3 regions of the Streptomyces sp. NPDC001315 genome follow, and region 1 is predicted to be linked to each of the others. Evidence: riboswitches for the same ligand, from Rfam matches in the RefSeq annotation. Region 1 holds a riboswitch; each other region holds the start of a gene.
What was found. Region 1 has a riboswitch for cyclic di-AMP ahead of ACFY16_RS15525 (M23 family metallopeptidase). Riboswitches for the same ligand answer to the same signal wherever they lie in the genome.
Positions count from the first base shown of each region.

Region 2: another riboswitch for cyclic di-AMP. It lies ahead of ACFY16_RS29785 (C40 family peptidase); the one in region 1 lies ahead of ACFY16_RS15525 (M23 family metallopeptidase).
Region 3: another riboswitch for cyclic di-AMP. It lies ahead of ACFY16_RS38535 (C40 family peptidase); the one in region 1 lies ahead of ACFY16_RS15525 (M23 family metallopeptidase).

Region 1 is NZ_JBIAWZ010000004.1:461,813-468,025, reverse strand. Features, by position in the region: gene ACFY16_RS15540 (DNA topoisomerase (ATP-hydrolyzing) subunit A) at 1-1,462, opposite strand, end outside; gene ACFY16_RS15535 (M16 family metallopeptidase) at 1,738-3,135, shown strand; gene ACFY16_RS15530 (M16 family metallopeptidase) at 3,132-4,535, shown strand; cyclic di-AMP (ydaO/yuaA leader) riboswitch at 4,758-4,922, shown strand; gene ACFY16_RS15525 (M23 family metallopeptidase) at 4,935-5,687, shown strand; gene ACFY16_RS15520 (GntR family transcriptional regulator) at 5,899-6,213, shown strand, end outside.
Region 2 is NZ_JBIAWZ010000013.1:174,125-180,337, reverse strand. Features, by position in the region: gene ACFY16_RS29805 (hypothetical protein) at 237-695, shown strand; gene ACFY16_RS29800 (NUDIX hydrolase) at 889-1,380, opposite strand; gene ACFY16_RS29795 (NlpC/P60 family protein) at 1,539-3,302, shown strand; partial or broken gene ACFY16_RS29790 (AsnC family transcriptional regulator) at 3,327-3,446, opposite strand; cyclic di-AMP (ydaO/yuaA leader) riboswitch at 3,646-3,819, shown strand; gene ACFY16_RS29785 (C40 family peptidase) at 3,828-5,204, shown strand; gene ACFY16_RS29780 (formylglycine-generating enzyme family protein) at 5,237-5,935, shown strand; gene ACFY16_RS29775 (ANTAR domain-containing protein) at 5,960-6,213, opposite strand, start outside.
Region 3 is NZ_JBIAWZ010000027.1:68,164-74,376, forward strand. Features, by position in the region: gene ACFY16_RS38525 (ATP-dependent Clp protease proteolytic subunit) at 1-601, shown strand, start outside; gene ACFY16_RS38530 (hypothetical protein) at 609-917, shown strand; cyclic di-AMP (ydaO/yuaA leader) riboswitch at 1,298-1,470, shown strand; gene ACFY16_RS38535 (C40 family peptidase) at 1,474-1,947, shown strand; gene ACFY16_RS38540 (ATP-binding protein) at 2,023-2,481, opposite strand; gene ACFY16_RS38545 (helix-turn-helix domain-containing protein) at 2,690-3,547, shown strand; gene ACFY16_RS38550 (DUF397 domain-containing protein) at 3,557-3,781, shown strand; gene ACFY16_RS38555 (8-amino-7-oxononanoate synthase) at 3,879-5,006, opposite strand; gene bioB (biotin synthase BioB) at 5,154-6,213, shown strand, end outside.

The sequences.
Region 1 (6,213 bases):
CCACGGAGGCCAGTTCCGCGGACACCAGCTTGCGCAGCTCCGCGTCCGACTCGAGGATGCGGGTCAGCTCCGCGATCTCCGCGTTGAGCCTGTCCTTCTCCGACTCCAGCTCGATCCGGTCGAACTTGGTCAGGCGGCGCAGCGGCGTGTCCAGGATGTACTGCGTCTGGATCTCCGACAGTGAGAAGCGCTCCATCAGGCGCTCCTTCGCCTGCGCGGAGTTCTCACTGGAGCGGATCAGCCGGATGACCTCGTCGATGTCGACGAGCGCCGTCAGCAGGCCCTCCACCAGGTGCAGACGGTCCTGCCGCTTGCTGCGCCGGAACTCCGAGCGGCGGCGGACGACCTCGAAGCGGTGGTCGAGGTAGACCTCCAGGAGCTCCTTCAGGCCCAGCGTGAGCGGCTGGCCGTCCACCAGGGCGACGTTGTTGATGCCGAAGGACTCCTCCATCGGCGTCAGCTTGTAGAGCTGCTCCAGGACCGCCTCCGGCACGAAGCCGTTCTTGATCTCGATGACCAGGCGCAGGCCGTGCTCGCGGTCGGTGAGGTCCTTGACGTCGGCGATGCCCTGGAGCTTCTTCGAACCGACCAGGTCCTTGATCTTGGCGATCACCTTCTCCGGGCCGACGGTGAAGGGCAACTCGGTGACGATCAGGCCCTTGCGGCGCGCGGTGACGGTCTCGACCGCGACCGTGGCGCGGATCTTGAAGGTGCCGCGGCCCGTCTCGTACGCGTCCCGGATGCCGGTGAGGCCGACGATCCGGCCGCCGGTGGGCAGGTCGGGGCCCGGGACGAACCTCATCAGGGCTTCCAGATCCGCGTTCGGATAGCGGATCAGGTGGCGGGCGGCCGCGACGACCTCGCCGAGGTTGTGCGGCGGCATGTTCGTGGCCATGCCGACCGCGATGCCCGACGAGCCGTTGACCAGGAGGTTCGGGAAGGCCGCCGGCAGGGTCGCCGGCTCCCGCTCCTGGCCGTCGTAGTTGGGGGCGAAGTCGACGGTGTCCTCGTCGATGGATTCCGTCATCAGGCTCGCGGCATCGGCCGCCCGGCACTCGGTGTAGCGCATGGCGGCCGGCGGGTCGTCGTTGCCCAGCGAGCCGAAGTTGCCGTGGCCGTCGACGAGCGGCACACGCATGGAGAAGGGCTGGGCCATGCGTACCAGGGCGTCGTAGATCGACGCGTCGCCGTGCGGGTGGAGCTTGCCCATGACCTCGCCGACGACACGGGCGCACTTCACATAGCCGCGCTCCGGGCGCAGGCCCATCTCGTTCATCTGGTACACGATGCGGCGGTGCACCGGCTTGAGGCCGTCGCGGGCGTCCGGCAGGGCGCGGGAGTAGATGACCGAGTACGCGTACTCGAGGAAGGAGCCCTGCATCTCGTCGACGACGTCGATGTCGAGGATCCGCTCCTCGTACGAGTCGTCGGGCGGCGGGGTCTTCGTGCTGCGGCGGGCCATCGCTGCCGGCTCCTTGCTGAAGCGTGAACGGGTTCTGACGCGGACCATTGTGGACCGCGCTACTGACAGTGCGGGCGCGGGCCCGGCGTCGGCCGCCCGGCCCGGTGCGGAGGGGCGCCTCCCTCCACGACTGCCCGCAGGCTACGCGATCTCGCTCTCGGCGTACGTCGTGCGGGAACTTCGCCCATGGTCCGCCTGCTTGCATACAGTGGCAGGACAGGGACGAAACGCGCGGTTCAACGACCGCGACCGCGATCGAAGGGACGTACATGCCCATGGGTCACACGGCCACAGCCGAGGCAGGCTCCGGGGGCCTGACAGCGACCGAGCACCGCCTGGCCAACGGGCTCCGCGTGGTGCTCTCCGAGGACCACCTGACCCCGGTCGCGGCGGTGTGCCTCTGGTACGACGTCGGCTCCCGCCACGAAGTCAAGGGCCGTACCGGCCTGGCTCACCTTTTCGAGCACCTGATGTTCCAGGGATCCGGCCAGGTCAAGGGCAACGGCCACTTCGAGCTGGTGCAGGGCGCCGGCGGCTCGCTCAACGGCACCACCAGCTTCGAGCGCACCAACTACTTCGAGACCATGCCCGCCCACCAGCTGGAGCTCGCCCTCTGGCTGGAGGCCGACCGCATGGGCTCCCTCCTCGCCGCCCTCGACGACGAGTCCATGGAGAACCAGCGGGACGTCGTGAAGAACGAGCGCCGCCAGCGCTACGACAACGTCCCCTACGGCACCGCGTTCGAGAAACTGACCGCCCTCGCCTACCCGGAGGGCCATCCCTACCACCACACGCCCATCGGCTCGATGGCGGACCTGGACGCGGCCACCCTGGAGGACGCGAGGGCGTTCTTCCGGACGTACTACGCGCCGAACAACGCCGTCCTGTCCGTGGTCGGCGACATCGACCCGGAGCAGACGCTCGCCTGGATCGAGAAGTACTTCGGCTCCATCTCCTCCCACGACGGCAAGCCCGCCCCGCGTGACGGTTCGCTGCCCGAGGTCATCGGCGAGCAGCTGCGCGAGGTCGTCGAGGAGGAGGTCCCGGCGCGCGCCCTGATGGCCGCCTACCGGCTGCCGCACGACGGCACGCGCGCGTGCGACGCGGCCGACCTGGCGCTGACCGTCCTCGGCGGCGGCGAGTCCTCCCGCCTCTACAACCGGCTCGTACGGCGCGACCGTACGGCGGTGGCGGCCGGCTTCGGCCTGCTGCGGCTGTCCGGGGCGCCCTCCCTGGGCTGGCTGGACGTCAAGACGTCCGGTGACGTCGAGGTGCCGGTCATCGAGGCTGCCATCGACGAGGAGCTCTCCCGGTTCGCCGAGGAGGGCCCCACGGCCGAGGAAATGGAACGCGCCCAGGCCCAGTTGGAGCGCGAGTGGCTGGACCGGCTCGGCACGGTCGCGGGCCGCGCCGACGAACTGTGCCGCTACGCGGTCCTGTTCGGCGACCCGCAGCTCGCCCTCACCGCCGTCCAGCGTGTGCTGGACGTGACGGCGGAGGAGGTCCAGGAGGTCGCCAAGGCCCGCCTGCGTCCCGACAACCGTGCGGTGCTCGTCTACGAGCCGACCGTCCCCGAGGCCCTGGACGACGCCGAGGCCGCGGAACGCACCGAAGACCCGGAGTCCGCGGCGACCGTGGAAGCCACCGACGAGACCGAGGAGGCGGCCCAGTGACCGAGCTCGCCACGATGGAGTTCCACCCCCAGCCCCGGGCGGGCGAGGCCAGGCCCTGGGCCTTCCCGGCGCCCGAGCGCGGCACGCTGGACAACGGCCTGACCGTCCTGCGCTGCAACCGGCCCGGCCAGCAGGTCGTCGCCGTCGAGGTGCTCCTCGACGCGCCCCTGGAGGCCGAACCGGCCGGTCTCGACGGCGTGGCCACGATCATGGCGCGGGCCTTCTCGGAGGGCACCGACAAGCTCTCCGCGGAGGAATTCGCCGCCGAACTGGAGCGCTGCGGCGCCACCCTCGACGCGCACGCCGACCACCCCGGCGTACGCCTGAGCCTCGAAGTTCCGGCCTCGCGCCTGGCCAAGGCGCTCGGCCTGCTCGCCGACGCCCTCAGGGCGCCCGCGTTCGCGGACAGCGAGGTCGAGCGGCTGGTCCGCAACCGGCTCGACGAGATTCCGCACGAGCTGGCCAACCCCTCCCGCCGGGCCGCCAAGGAGCTCTCCAAGGAACTGTTCCCGGCCACGTCGCGCATGTCGCGCCCGCGCCAGGGCACCGAGGAGACGGTCGTGAAGATCGACTCCGCGGCCGTACGCGCCTTCTACGAGAGGCACGTCCGCCCCGCCACGGCCACCGCCGTGATCGTCGGCGACCTCGTCGGCATCGACCTGGACGCGCTGCTCGGCGACACCCTGGGCGCCTGGACGGGCTCCTCGGCCGAGCCGCGCCCCGTGCCGCCGGTGAGCGCCGACGACACCGGCCGCGTCGTCATCGTGGACCGCCCCGGCGCCGTCCAGACGCAGCTGCTGATCGGCCGGACCGGCGCCGACCGGCACGACCGCGTGTGGCCCGCCCAGGTGCTCGGCACGTACTGCCTCGGTGGCACCCTCACCTCCCGTCTGGACCGCGTCCTGCGCGAGGAGAAGGGCTACACCTACGGTGTGCGCGCGTTCGGGCAGGTCCTCAGGTCGGCGGCCCCCTCTTCCCCCGGAGGGGCTACGGGCGCCGCGATGCTCGCCATCAGCGGCTCCGTGGACACCCCGAACACCGGTCCCGCCCTGTCGGACCTGTGGACCGTGCTGCGCACGCTCGCCGCGGAGGGCCTGACCGACGCCGAGCGGGACGTCGCCGTGCAGAACCTCGTCGGTGTGGCGCCGCTGAAGTACGAGACGGCGGCGGCCGTGGCGAGCACGCTGGCCGACCAGGTCGAGCAGCACCTGCCCGACGACTACCAGGCGACGCTGTACCAGCAGCTCGCCGCGACCGGCACGGTGGAGGCCACCGCGGCGGCCGTGAGCGCCTTCCCGGTGGACTGTCTGGTGACGATCCTCGTCGGCGACGCGGCGCAGATCAAGGAGCCCGTCGAGGCCCTCGGCATCGGTGAAGTCACCGTAGTGTCCGCCGAGTAGAAGCCGAGTAGCGGCAGAGCACAGGCACGCGCGCGTAAGGGCCCTGGTGACGATGAGTCACCAGGGCCCTTCAATGTCCGGAGAATGTCCGAATTGAGGGAGAGTTGCCTGTCTGCCCTGTGGCATGCGCTACAAAAGCCCTGATCCGTTTGAGGATTGCAAGACGGCCCCCGTACGGTCGTCCGGGCTGTTCGTCAGGCAGTGCGCCGCACCCGCGGCAGCGGACAGTCATCGCCGAGTCCCCGTACGGCGCGAGCCAGGGGAGCCGGGGACCCATCGCAGTCCCTGGGGTGAATCGGACGCCCGCGCGTGCCGCGAGGGGGTCCGTAGGAGACCTTCCTGCTCCGAACCCGTCAGCTAACCCGGTAGGCGAGAGGGAAGGAAAGGATCAGCCACTACATGGCGTTCATGTGCGCCCCCGGGAAGCACCGCCGTCCCGGCCGGATGAAGCGCACCAGCGCTCAGGCAGCCGGCATCGCGGCCCTCGCCACCACCGGCGTCGTCGGCACCCTCGCTGCCCCCGCGCTCGCCGCCGAGAACTCCGTCGAGCAGACGGGCCTCACCCCGGTCATCACCATCGGCGACTCGGTCGCCGAGCAGATCGGCGCCCAGGCCGCAGCGCAGAAGCAGGCCGCGGAGCAGAGGGCGGCCGAGGAGGCCGCCCGCAAGAAGGCCGCGGAGAAGGCCAAGGAGGAGCGCGAGGCCAAGGCGCGCGCCGCCCGCGAGGCCGAGCGCAAGCGCCTCAACACGTTCGTGGCGCCGATCTCCCACTCCTACGTGTCCACGGGCTACCTCAGCGGCGGCTCGTTCTGGTCCTCCGGCAGCCACACCGGCATCGACTTCCACGCCGCCAGCGGCACCTCCGTCCACGCGGTCGGCTACGGCACCGTCGTCGAGGCCGGCTGGGGCGGGGCGTACGGCAACCAGGTCGTCATCAAGATGAACGACGGCACGTACACGCAGTACGGTCACCTGTCGTCCATAGGCGTCTCCGTGGGCCAGAAGGTCACCATGGGCGAGCGGATCGGCCTCTCCGGTGCGACCGGCAACGTCACCGGCCCGCACCTGCACTTCGAGGCCCGTACGACCGCCGAGTACGGCTCGGACATCGACCCTGTCGCCTACCTCCGCAAGCACGGTGTCAACGTCTGACGCTCGCCCGGCGTGACGTCTGACAACGGACGGCGAGACATACCGACGCCCCGGCTCCCCGAGCCGGGGCTTTCGGCGTTTCGCAGGCCCCGCTGTCCAAAAAATATCCCTGGATTCCGGCCTCCCGTCGGAAATTGCAGCTGATTGCAATAGAGTCACTGAACGCACGTCAATCGGCGACGTTTCACGGGGATTAAGGCGGAGGTCGGTCATGCGTATTCCGGCGCACTCGGTATGCACGGCGATCCGGGACGACATCGTCGCCGGTGTCTACGAGCGCGGCAGCCGGCTCACCGAGGAACTCCTCGCACGCCGCTACGGCGTCTCGCGCGTCCCCGTCAGGGAGGCCCTGCGCACCCTGGAGGCGGAGGGGTTCGTGGTGACCCGTCGGCACGCGGGCGCGTGCGTCGCGGAACCCACCGAGCTGGAGGCCTCCGACCTGCTGGAGATGCGCATGCTCCTGGAGCCCCTCGGCGCTTCCCGAGCCGCCCAGCGCCGCACCGAGGCCCATCTGAAGGTGCTGCGC
Region 2 (6,213 bases), on a different contig from region 1:
ATGTGGAATCAAGTTTGTCAAGAATCATTCGGCCTGTGATGAACCAAGAGGCGGGTGCTACGTCGTAGCTACGTACGCCGAGTCTCAGGGAGGCGCGTGTGAAGCGCTGGTGTGTCGTGCAGCGGCTGGCTGGAGTAGTTGCCATAGGCGCTGTGTTGGTCGGATGCGGCGCTGCCTCCAGTGGCGCGTCAGGAATCGGCGCAGAGTCGGCAGGACCGTCGGCGCCGCCTTCCGCGGTGAGTAACGATCCCACGCTCTCGGCGGCAGCGGATGAGGTGGATACGATCGTCCGCCCTCGGTATGAGGACTGGTACGCGAGTACCGTCCTCGATCACCGAGGCGGTGTGATGACCGTCTACCGGAAGCCGGGAAGCGACTTGGACACGGCCGTCCGCTCCCGTGTGTCTGGAGTGAAGTTGGTGTTCAAAGACTCGGCTTTGTCCGAGATGACCATGTTGGCCCTGGTCCGGAAGATCATGGCCGACACGGGGTACTGGCGGGAGCGGGGCATCGTCATCACCGGGGGCGGACCGCTGAGCGACGGTTCAGGCGTCGAAATGATGACGCAGGCGGGAACGGACGCGGAAGCGACACGGCTGTCGAAGCACTACGACAGCCGCGTCGTGGTGGAGCGCGGGACTGCTGTCGCGGCCCCTGGAGAGCAATTCACACCGTCAGCCCAGGGCCCGAAGTAGGCCGGGAGCGGTCCGATGCGTCAGAAATGGACGCCAAGATTACCGGTGGCCACAGTGATATCCGGGTACCACCAGCGCCAGGAGCAGTTGCGGCCATTGCCGTTGGGGCCGCCGGGACAGCCGATTATCTGCGAGCCGTCGTGCACTGGATCGCCCAGGTACGCGCAGCCGACCTGGACGGCGGGGCCGGCTGTCACAGGGGACGCCCTTCCCGCAGACACACCACCGTTCCGCCCGCCGCAGCCGAGTGCAGCGCGGCGAGCGTCGGCAGTTGGGCGGCGAGTGGCGTGTTGTGCAGCTCGCCGAGGGCGAACCAGTCGTGCCGGTCGTGCTCGGAGCTGAGCCGTACGGGTACGTCGTCGGCGAGGGTGCCGCCGTGGAAGAAGCAGTCGAGAACCGGGCCGGTGCCCAGCACATCGACCCGGTGGTCGATGCCGATCAGAGCGGGTTCGGACCCGAGTTCGATGCCGGTCTCCTCGCGCATCTCACGGCGGGCCGCCGTCCACGGGTCCTCGCCGTGGTCGAGCATCCCGCCCGGCAGCCACCAGTTCCCGCTGTTGGGTTGGCCCGGCGCGTAACGCAGCAGCAGGATGTGGCCGTCCCCGTCCAGCACCAGGACGCACGCGGCGATGAGCGCCTGCGGCTGTGTCCTCACCCACTCCTCCCGCGGCATCCAGTCAGCCACCTTGTTTCCCCCCTCAACGACCTTAACGACCTCGCCGGCCTCACCGACCGCACCGGGCCCGCCGGATGGGCTCCGGACGCCGCAGCCATTCCACCCGATAACGGTCGAAGCCAGGGGGCCGCCGTCCGTGTGCCCTGCCTACCCCGATCATGATCCCTATGTCTCATACCTCTCGACGAAGACTTCTCGCCGCTCTCGCGGCCTCTGCCGCGTCCGTGCCGCTCGTCGGAGCGGCCTCGGCTCCGGCCCGTGCCGCCGGGGCGGCCACGGCCGTGGAGCCGTTCTCGGGTCCGGCCGGTCTGTCCTCGGCCCGTTCCTCGGTGACCCTGCCGCCACTGGACGCCTCCTACTTCACCCCGGTGACGCTGAGCAGCCCGCTCACCGCCACCGTGCTCCCGGGGACCCCGGCCCGCACCGAGGTCACCTCCGGCGGCAGGCGCGTCGCGCTGCTGACCCACGGTGCGCGAACCGTCGTACTGCCCGGCCCGCAGCGCACGTTCGCGGAGAACAAGCGGCCCTTCGTGGACGACTTCCAGCGCACTCTGCCCGACCTCTCGCTCGACTTGGCGGACCGGAAGTACTGGGGCACCTCGCCCGGCGGTGGCAGCTGGTCCACGCTCGGGCCGGCGGACACCGACTACTCGGTCGTGCCGGGCAGCGGCGTCGTCAGCCTCACCACCGAGAACTACAGCCGGCACGCCAGCCTGCGCGACGACGAGATCACCGACGTCGACGCCCGCTGCACGGCCCGGTTCGACAAGGTGCCCACCGGCCAGGCGTGTTCGTTCGGGCTGACCTTCGGCTACCAGACCACCCACAGCAACTACCGCGCCCGGCTGTCCTTCCTGACCTCGGGCGCGGTCGAGCTGCGCGTCGAGAAGGAGGTCGACGACGCGGTGACCCAGCTGGCCGCCGCCCTCACGCTCGACACGAGCGTGCCCGCGGGGACCGACTGGACGATCCGGGTGCGCCGGGAGGGCACCAGGATCCAGGCCAAGGCCTGGCGGTCGGCGTCGGCCGAGCCGACCGCGTGGGCCGTCGACGTCACCGACCCCACCTTCGCCAAGGGACGGGTGGGCCTGCGCGCCCTGGCCAACAAGGGCTGTACGAACCTGCCGGTCACGCTGTCCGTCAGCCGCTACGAGGTGGACGCCGCGAACTGGGAGACCCCGCCGACCGTCACGCACGGCGACTGGGTGCGGGTGCTGCCCGAGCCGTTCGACGGGACGTGGACGACGCAGCTGGAGCAGACGATCCGCGGCTGGGCGGGCTCCACCGTCCCCGATGTCCTCGCCTACGCCGCGATGTTCCTCGGCGACGCTCCGGCGGTCACGGCCGGGGCCGGACCGGCCCAGGGCAAGCAGGTGCTGGGCGAGGCCGGGTACGGCTACCTCGACCCGCAGGGTTACCGCTACGAGGGCGCCGACTTCCACGAGTACATGAACGTGGGCTGGACCTTCCCCGACGGGACCTACACCGGACCGTCCAGCAAGCAGGTCGGCAACCTCGACTGCTCGGGCTACACGCGGATGGTCTACGGCTACCACATGGGCGTGCCCCTGGCCGCCGGCGAGGACACCTCCGGGAACCGGATCCCGCGCAAGTCGCGCCACATCGTCGACTACGCACCCGGAGTGGTCATCGACCGCACCGACGGCACCAATCCGCCCGCGGCGGCGCTGCTCCAGCCCGGCGACCTGGTGCTGTTCAACGCCGACTCGGGCGACGACGACGCCGAAACGGACACCGTGACCGTCGACCACGTCGGCATCTACCTGGGCACGGACGCGGCCGGCAAGCGCCGTTTCGTCTCCAGCCGCAAGACGGTCAACGGGCCCACCATGTCCGACCTGGGCGGCGCGTCGCTGCTCGACGGCACGGGCACGTACGCCACGAAGCTGCACACCGTGCGCCGTATCTGAACCTGCCCCGAAGTCAGCCGACGTCCAGAGGAACCGGTGGGTGTGGATCCCGAAGTGCAGGAAGGACCGCACCTGCCGGAGTCCGTCGATCGGTCTGACGACGTCGTTGACGAAGTCCAGGAGGTCCTTCGGACCGGCCGCAACCCCGCCCGGCCTGGCGGAACCGGAGGACGCGCAGTCTCAACAGCTCCGGTGGCGGCCGCCCGGCCCGGAAGAGGCCACAGGGAAACGAAGGTCACAATTACGTATCGGACATTCCGCTCTTCAACCTTCACACGAGCCGCACAAATTAGCTAAGTTGGCGTCAGGCCGCTCGGATCCCTCCGGCGAATCCCGCCGGGCCGTGCAGCCTCCGCCGAGTCCGGTGAACCACTGCGGCCGCCGGAGCCGGGGACCCGACCGATCTTTGGGGTGAATCGGCCCAACTGCCCTGCGGGGCAAGGGCCGTAGGGCACGCCTTCCGGAACCTCCGCCCGAACCCGACAGCTAACTCGGTAGGCGGTGCACGGAAGGAGTACGTCGCCGATGGCGCCGGAACGCGACACGCGCCCCGAAGGTCTCGGCCTCCCCGGAACGGACGCGGTCAGCCGCGAGGAGATCCGGCAGCGGATCAACACGCTCTACGACCGCGCCGAGACCGACACGGGGAACTACAACGCCACCCGCGCGATGACAGCGGGGACACGCAGGCCCGCCGCATCGATGCGCGCCACGGAACGCAGGCAGGCCGACCCCGCCCTCGACACCGTCGCCCGGCAGTGGTTCGACGTGGCGCGCGCCAAGCTGGGCCCGACGGTCGCGGCGGCGCTGCCGGCCGACAGAACGCCCGCCCCTCCGGCCGCGGCCCGCCCCGCGCGCCCGACGGAACTCCCGGCCACGGTTCCGGCGCAGCGCCTCGAACTGGAGGCACCCGCCAAACGTGTCCCGGAGCTGACCGCCGGGCCCGTAGCCGCGCTGCCGGCCGCGCCGGAGAGCCGGCGAGACGCGCTCCCGGCTCTCTCGGCGCCCTACGCTCCTCCGGCTCTCCCGGCCGTGCTGCCCGCGTCCGCGCCCGTCACCACGTCGCGGCAGTCGGCGTTGAGGGCGACGAAGGAACAGATCCAGGAAAAGCTCACCGCGGCAAGGGAGTTGCTGCCCCGGCAGATTTCCCTGCGGGGCGCACCGCCCGCCGCGCTCGTGGCCGCGCCGACGGCCGAACCCCTCTGGCCGGCCCCCGAGCAGCAGGATCCTCCGCGCGGCGAGGGAATCGGCTGGCTCACGCAACCGGCGATCGGCCTCGACACCGGCCTCCCCGTCGGCTCCGGGTACACGAACGCACCCGTCGACAACGGCCAGTTCGGCGTCCCTCTCGAGAGCCCCCTCCTCGACACCGGTTACACAACCGGTCAGTTCAGCTTCACCGCCGACACGACTTACCCGAACAGCCGTGCTGACACCGGGCAGTTCAGCCTCCCGCTCGACGCCGGGTACGAGAACGCCTCTGTCGACACCGGCCAGTTCAGCGTCGTCTCCGTCCCCGTCGGCGTGCCGGAGGCGACGTACAGCGGCAAGGCCGCGAAGGCCCTCGACTTCGCCCGCGCCCAGATCGGCAGGCCGTGCCTGTGGGGGGCGACCGGACCGGAGTCGTACGACTGCTCCAGCCTGACCCAGGCCGCATGGAAGGCCGCCGGGGTCGCGCTCCCCCGCACGGCGATCGACCAGGCCCGCACGGTCGCGGCGATTCCGCTCACCGACCTCCAGCCGGGCGACCTCATCTTCTTCTACGGCGATGTCAGCCACGTCGGCGTCTGCACGGGCAACGGCACGATGATCCACGCCCCGGGCCCGGGCGCTCCCGTACGCGAGGAGTCGATCTTCTTCGCCGGGCAGACCGCGATCCACAGCGCGGCACGGCCCGCGTGAACTTCGGTTCCGCGACAAGGGACTTGGGTGAGCTGGTCACGGTCCCGGCCGGGCAGGTAACCCTGTCCGACCGGCGAACGCGGCGCAGCTGGACGGTCGAGCTCGCGCCCTACCGACTCGCTGCCGTACCGGTCACCCAGGCGTCGTACGCACGGGTGACCGGTCGGCGCCCGAGCACCGCGCAAGGGGACCGGCTGCCCGTCGAGGGCGTCTCCTGGTGGGACGCGGTCCGCTTCTGCAACGCCCTGTCCCTCCGCGACGGCTTCGCCCCCGCGTACCGCTTCGAGGACGGCAGAGACGACAGAGGGGACGGCGGCGAGGACTGCGGCGGGGATGACGGCGGGGACGTCGAATGGGACACGTCGGCGGACGGCTACCGGCTGCCGACCGAGGCGGAGTGGGAGCACGCCTGCCGCGCCGGTACGACGGGCCCCCGCTACGGCCCTCTCGACGAGATCGCCTGGCACCGGGGCAACTCGCGGGAGCGGATCCACGCGGTGGGCGGCAGACGGCCCAACCCGTGGGGGTTTTCGGACCTCCTCGGGAACGTCTGGGAGTGGTGCTGGGACGTCTACGACCCCGAGGTGTACGGCAGCTACCGGGTGCTGCGCGGCGGCGGCTGGTTCGACGAGCACTGGAGCTGCCGGGCCTCCGTGCGGCGGCGCAGCCACCCCACCTTCCGGGTCGACGACGTCGGATTCCGCGTCGCGCGTTCCCTGGCGCGGACGTGACGGTCAGGGTCGCGGGCGTGACGGTCAGGGATCGGACAGGTGCGTGCGAGAGCACATCCGGTAGCGGTTGATCGCCTTCTTCAGCTCGTCCAGCTCCGGTTCCGGCAGCGCGCCGTACTGAACGAACTCCAGAACATGCTCGGCGACCGTGCGCAGCTTGGTGTTCGTGCGCTGTGAGACGTCCCGCAGCACCCGCCAGGCCTCTTCGGGCGGGATCTGTCCCAGGGCGACCACGGCGCCTATGGCCTGGTCGATGACGGCGTGCGAGGCCACCGCCT
Region 3 (6,213 bases), on a different contig from region 1:
GTTCACCGAACGCACGAGCTTCGGGCACCGGACGCTGGATCCGTACTCGAAGCTGCTGGAAGGACGGATCGTCTTCCTGGGGACACCGATCGACGACACCTCGGCGAACGACGTGATCGCGCAGTTCATGCATCTGGAGCACCAGGAGCCGGACCGGGAGATCTCGCTGTACATCAGCTCCCCCGGCGGCTCGTTCAACGCCATGACCGCGATCTACGACACGATGCGGTACGTCAGCTGCGACGTGGAGACGTTCTGCATGGGTCAGGCCGGATCGTCCGCCGCGGTGCTGCTGGCCGCGGGTGCTCCGGGCAGGCGGTACGCGCTGCCGGGTGCGCGCGTGGTGCTCCGTCAGCCGGCGCTGCCCGAACCGGTCGAGGGGCAGGCCGGCGACCTCGCCATCCAGGCGGAGGAGTTGGCGCGCACCAGGGCCTTGCTGGAGGAGATGCTCGTACGGCATACGGGACGCAGTCCGCAGCAGGTGAGTGCCGACATCGAGCGGGACAAGGTCCTGGACGCGCCGGGAGCGCTGGAGTTCGGCCTGGTGGACCGCGTCATCGACGGCCGCAAGGCCTCGCGCACCACGCCCGGCGCGAGGTGAGCCGGGGATGCTGCCACCGGAACTCCCGCCGCTGCCCGCCCTGACACGGGCCGAGGGCGAGTTGATCGACCGTTACCTGGAGGTGGTCGACCTGCTCGGCCGCATCAACCCGGCGTATCACGGGGACACGTACCGCGGACTGCGCGCCGCCCAGGCGCTGGTGGGGAAGGCGGCCGCGCTGCGCGACGCGCTGGCCCTGATGCACCAGCGGGGCGAGGCCGAACTGCACGCGCCCACGCTCGCGCGGGCGCTGCGCGTCCTGGACGGGGAGCGGCGCACGGCACGCGTCATCGTGCCGTCACGCTCCGACAGTTGACGCACGCCCAGCCGGTCCGGGTGTTCCGTCCCGCGTGCGGAGTGTCCGGGACGGAGTTGAAACGGACCAAATGGTGTACCCCCTGTTGGCGTAGGTGTGCGTCCTTTTCTCGGACCGTTGCGGTTGCGCAACGCGCGTGGCTCCGGAGCGGGATGAGGTGCTCCGGTGCTGGTCCGGGGCTCGTCGGCCCCCTGGACAGTCGATCGAACATGGGGCTGTCCACCCGAACGGGTGAGTGGTGAGCAACAACACAAACCCACGGTTCCGTTGGGATTTTCGGACACCTGTGAGTGAAGATCCCAATCTGACGACAAGCCCCCGCCACAGCGGCGGGGCGGTCCGGGCGGACGCCGAGTCCTGCCGCTGTCCCGGACGACCGGTCGACGGAAGTGCATCGGCAGGAGTGGAGGACCCAAGCACGACGGGTTCGCCGGAACGGCCAAGCCATGGCCGGGCCGAGCAGCCCTTGGGGTGAAGCCGCGCGACGCGGCCGGGCAACTTCGCCAGCCCGAATCCGACAGGTCATCCTTCACAGGCGGCTGACGAAGGGTTGCGCATGACTGCGCTCAATCGTGTCCCGTCGCTGATGGCCCGGGCCGGTACGGCCTCGGCACTCACCATTGCCGCCGTGGGCGGCTCGATCGTGGCCCCGGGCTTCACCTCCGAGGCGGCGGCCGCCACAACCGCGACGAAGGCACTCCAGATCGCGGCCTCCAAGAAGGGCTCCCCGTACCAGTACGGCGCCACGGGGCCGCGCAGGTTCGACTGCTCCGGGCTCACGCTGTACTCGTTCAAGAAGGCGGGCAAGAAGCTGCCCCGCACGGCGGCCCAGCAGTACAACAAGACCCACCACATCTCGGCCAGGAGCCGCAAGCCAGGCGACCTCGTGTTCTTCCACTCGGGCTCCAGCGTCTACCACGTCGGCATCTATGCCGGGAAGGGAAAGATCTGGCATGCCCCGAAGACCGGGGATGTGGTGAGGCTGCAGAAGCTCTGGACGACGAGCGTCTGGTACGGCAGGGTCAGTTGACCCGCCCGGTGCGGTGGCGGCGTCCTGACGCGCCGCCGCCGCGCCGGGGTCATTCCCGTGAAAAGGACTGGGTCCTCAAGGTTCCTGCTGCCCCGCGGCCGGCACCGGCTCGGCCGGGATCGTCCACGGGAGTTCGATGAAGACCGTCTTGCCCCCCTCGTGGGTGGGGCGGACGCGCAGCCTGCCGCCGCACTCCGCGATCAGCCAGCGGATGATCACCATTCCCCGGCCGTTGTCCTGCTGGACGGCGGCCGGCAGTCGTTTGGGGAAGCGTGGGTGGCTGTCGGTGACGCCGATGCGCAGATGCTCGTCACGGTCGAGGGTGAGGTCCACCGTGAAGGTGGGTGACTGCCCCAGAGTGTGCTGTACGGCGTTGGTGGCGAGTTCGGAGACGATCAGCCGGATGGTGTCGGCCGCATCCGTGTCCGCCGGCAGGCCCCACTCCGCGAGAGCGCTCGCCACGAAGGTGCGGGCAGCGGCGACCGAGGCGGGATCGCTCGGCAGAGTGACGGATGCTTCCAGATGGTCTGCCATGGCGACGTCGTCCCTTCCCGCGGGACCGCAGTCCGACAAGGAGCGGATTCGAGTACGGTCCCGGACTGGTGCTTCTTCGCCAGACTGCCATTACCCGGCCGGCCACGGTGGCGATCCACCAAGATGTGCATATATCTGTCGCTCGAAGCGGTGAACTCTGCGACGGCAGACCGTATTTGGGCGGCTCGGAAGGAGTAAGGAGTTTCCCATGCAGTACGGTCCCGCGGTGCGCCGCCGGAAACTGGGCGCCGAGCTGCGCGCTCTGCGCGCCCGCACAGGGCTCACCAGTGGTGAGGCGGCCCGGCTGGTGGGCTGGCACCAGTCGAAGGTGAGCCGGATCGAGACCGGCGCCAGCGGGGTGAAACCGGCCGATGTGCGGTTACTCCTGGACGCCTACGGTGTCGCCGACGCCCAGCTGCGGGAGTTGCTGCTGGTGCTGGCGGGGTCCCACGACGGCGGCCGGGACCACTGGTGGCACGCGTACCGTGGTGTGCTGCCGCCCACCTACCGGGATTTCATCAGCCTGGAGTCGCAGGCGAGCGCGATGCGCACACTGGAGACGTCGGTGGTCCCGGGGCTGTTGCAGACGCCCGAGTACGCCCGCGCGGTGACGCGGGCGGCCGTGGAGGGGCTGGAGGAGGAGCGGCTTGACGCGCTGGTGGAGGTGCGGCTGGCCAGGCAGGACGTGCTGCGCGCGCAGCCGCCGCTGGAACTGACCGCGGTCCTGGACGAGGCGGTGCTGCGGCGGGAGGTCGGCGGGCCCGACGTGATGGCGCGACAGCTGCGGCGGCTGGTGGAGGCGGGGCGTCTGGCCCAAGTGCGGCTCCAGGTGCTGCCGTTCAGCGCGGGAGCACACATCGGCATCACCGGACCTTTCGTTATCTTGTCATTTCCGAGCACTTCTGATCTGGATGTGGTTGTTCTCGACCATATGACGAGTAGCCTCTACCTCGAACGGAAAGAAGACCTCCAGGCCTACTCGGAGGCCTTCAACACCCTTCAGATCCACGCCCTTTCACCCGAGGACTCGTTGGATTTCATCGCCGGGATAGGTGACGGCGCGTAAGGAGGCACCATGACTGCACTGCCTCGGAACGTACCTTCCACTACTCATCTGCACGATGCGCGATGGCTGCGCAGCAGCTACAGCACGGGAGCGAACAACTGCGTGGAGACGGCCCGGCCGGCCTCGGGGCCATGGGCCGGACTGCTCGCCGTACGCGACTCCAAGGACCCGGCCGGCCCCGCGCTGCTCTTCTCCCCCGAGAGCTGGGCGGAATTCACGGCCGCGTTCCACTGATTCCGGTCATGTCCGGACCGTTCTGATCAGTTCAAAGCAGCAGCGATCAGCGCTGATCGATGACGAATCGTGCGACACACGGCCGTGTCACGCCGACTCATGGTCGTGTCTCGCCGATCACCCGTACCGCGCGTTCGACCTGGGCCTCGGAGAGGTCCGCGCGAGCGGTCAGTCGCAGCCGCGAGATGCCGTCGGGCACGGAAGGAGGACGGAAGCAGCCCACGGCGACACCCGCCGCACGGCAGTCGGCCGCCCACCGCACGGCCCCCTCCGGGGACGGCGCCCGCACGGAGACGACCGCGGCGTCCGGCCGTACCGCCTCCAGACCCGCGGCGGTCAGACGTGCGTGCAGCTCGCCCGCCACCGTGCGGGCCCGCGCCGCCCGCTCCGGCTCGCGGCGCAGCAGCCGCAGGGCCGACAGGGCCGCGCCCGCCGCCGCGGGGGCGAGGCCCGTGTCGAAGATGAACGTGCGGGCCGCGTTGACCAGGTGGTCGATCACCCCGACGGGACCGAGCACTGCTCCGCCCTGGCTGCCCAGCGACTTGGACAGGGTGACCGTCACGACGACGTCCGGGGCGCCCGCGAGCCCTGCCGCGTAAGGAGCACCACGGCCGCCGTCGCCCAGCACGCCAAGGCCGTGGGCGTCGTCGACGACCACCCCGGCGCCGTGCTCCCGGCATGCCTGCGCGAGTCCGGCCAGCGGCGCGGCGTCGCCGTCGACCGAGAAGACCGTGTCGGAGACGGCGACGGCGGGCCCGGCGTGTGTCTGGAGCGCCTTGCGCACGGCGTCCGGTTCGGCGTGCGCGACGACCTGTGTGGTGCCGCGGGCCAGCCGGCAGCCGTCGATCAGCGAGGCGTGGTTGCCCGCGTCGGAGACGATCAGCGACCCGTGCGGGGCCAGCGCGGTGACCGCCGCGAGGTTGGCCGCGTAGCCGGAGGAGAAGACCAGTGCCGCCTCGAAGCCGCAGAAGGCGGCCAGCTCCCGTTCGAGCTCGGTGTGCAGCTCGGTGGTGCCGGTGACGAGCCGGGAGCCGGTGGCACCACCGCCCCAGGTCCGCGCCGCGCGGGCCGCGCCCTCGGCGATCTCGGGGTGGCGGGCCAGGCCCAGGTAGTCGTTGCTCGCGAGGTCGAGGAGCGGCGAGTCGGCGGGGCGCGGGCGCAACGTCCGTACGAGCCCGGCGTGGCGGCGCAGTTCCGCCTGCTCGTCGATCCAGCCGAACGCCATGGGTCCTCCGCGGGATTTGTAGGCAGTGGACAGACACTAGCGGGACGATCAGCAGGCCAGGATGTGGCAATCCACACACCACGAAGTGCCTCTGTTGTACGAACTCTCCTTGGCCCGGAGCACGTCCTTACGACAGGATCGGCTCCCATGGACCTGCTGAACACGCTGGTGGACAAGGGACTGCGGCGCGAGCTGCCGAGCCGCGAGGAAGCGCTCGCCGTACTCGCCACCTCCGACGACGATCTGCTCGATGTGGTGGCCGCGGCCGGCAAGGTGCGCCGGCAGTGGTTCGGCCGACGCGTGAAACTCAACTACCTCGTCAACCTGAAGTCCGGACTGTGTCCCGAGGACTGCTCCTACTGCTCCCAGCGACTCGGCTCCAAGGCCGAGATCCTGAAGTACACCTGGCTCAAGCCGGACGAGGCGTCCCAGGCCGCGGCGGCCGGACTCGCCGGTGGGGCCAAGCGGGTCTGTCTGGTGGCCAGCGGCCGCGGTCCGACCGACCGGGACGTGGACCGGGTCTCGGACACCATCAAGGCGATCAAGGACCAGAACGAGGGCGTCGAGGTGTGCGCCTGCCTCGGCCTGCTCTCCGACGGCCAGGCGGAGCGGCTGCGCGAGGCGGGCGCGGACGCGTACAACCACAACCTCAACACCTCCGAGGGGACGTACGCGGACATCACGACCACGCACACCTACGCCGACCGCGTCGACACCGTACAGAAGGCGCACGCGGCGGGCCTGTCGGCCTGCTCGGGGCTGATCGCCGGCATGGGCGAGAGCGACGAGGACCTGGTGGACGTGGTCTTCTCACTGCGTGAGCTGGACCCGGACTCCGTTCCGGTGAACTTCCTGATCCCGTTCGAGGGCACGCCGCTGGCCAAGGAGTGGAACCTCACCCCGCAGCGCTGTCTGCGGATCCTGGCGATGGTGCGGTTCGTCTGCCCGGACGTCGAGGTGCGCATCGCGGGCGGCCGCGAGGTCCATCTCCGTACGATGCAGCCGCTCGCCCTGCACCTGGCCAACTCGATCTTCCTCGGTGACTACCTCACCAGCGAGGGCCAGGCGGGCAAGGCCGACCTGGAGATGATCGCGGACGCCGGTTTCGAGGTGGAGGGCGCCGACCGGGTGACGCTGCCCGAGCACCGGGCGGGCGGCTGCCACGGGGGTGAGAGCGTCTGCGGTTCCACCTCCGCGCCGCAGGTCA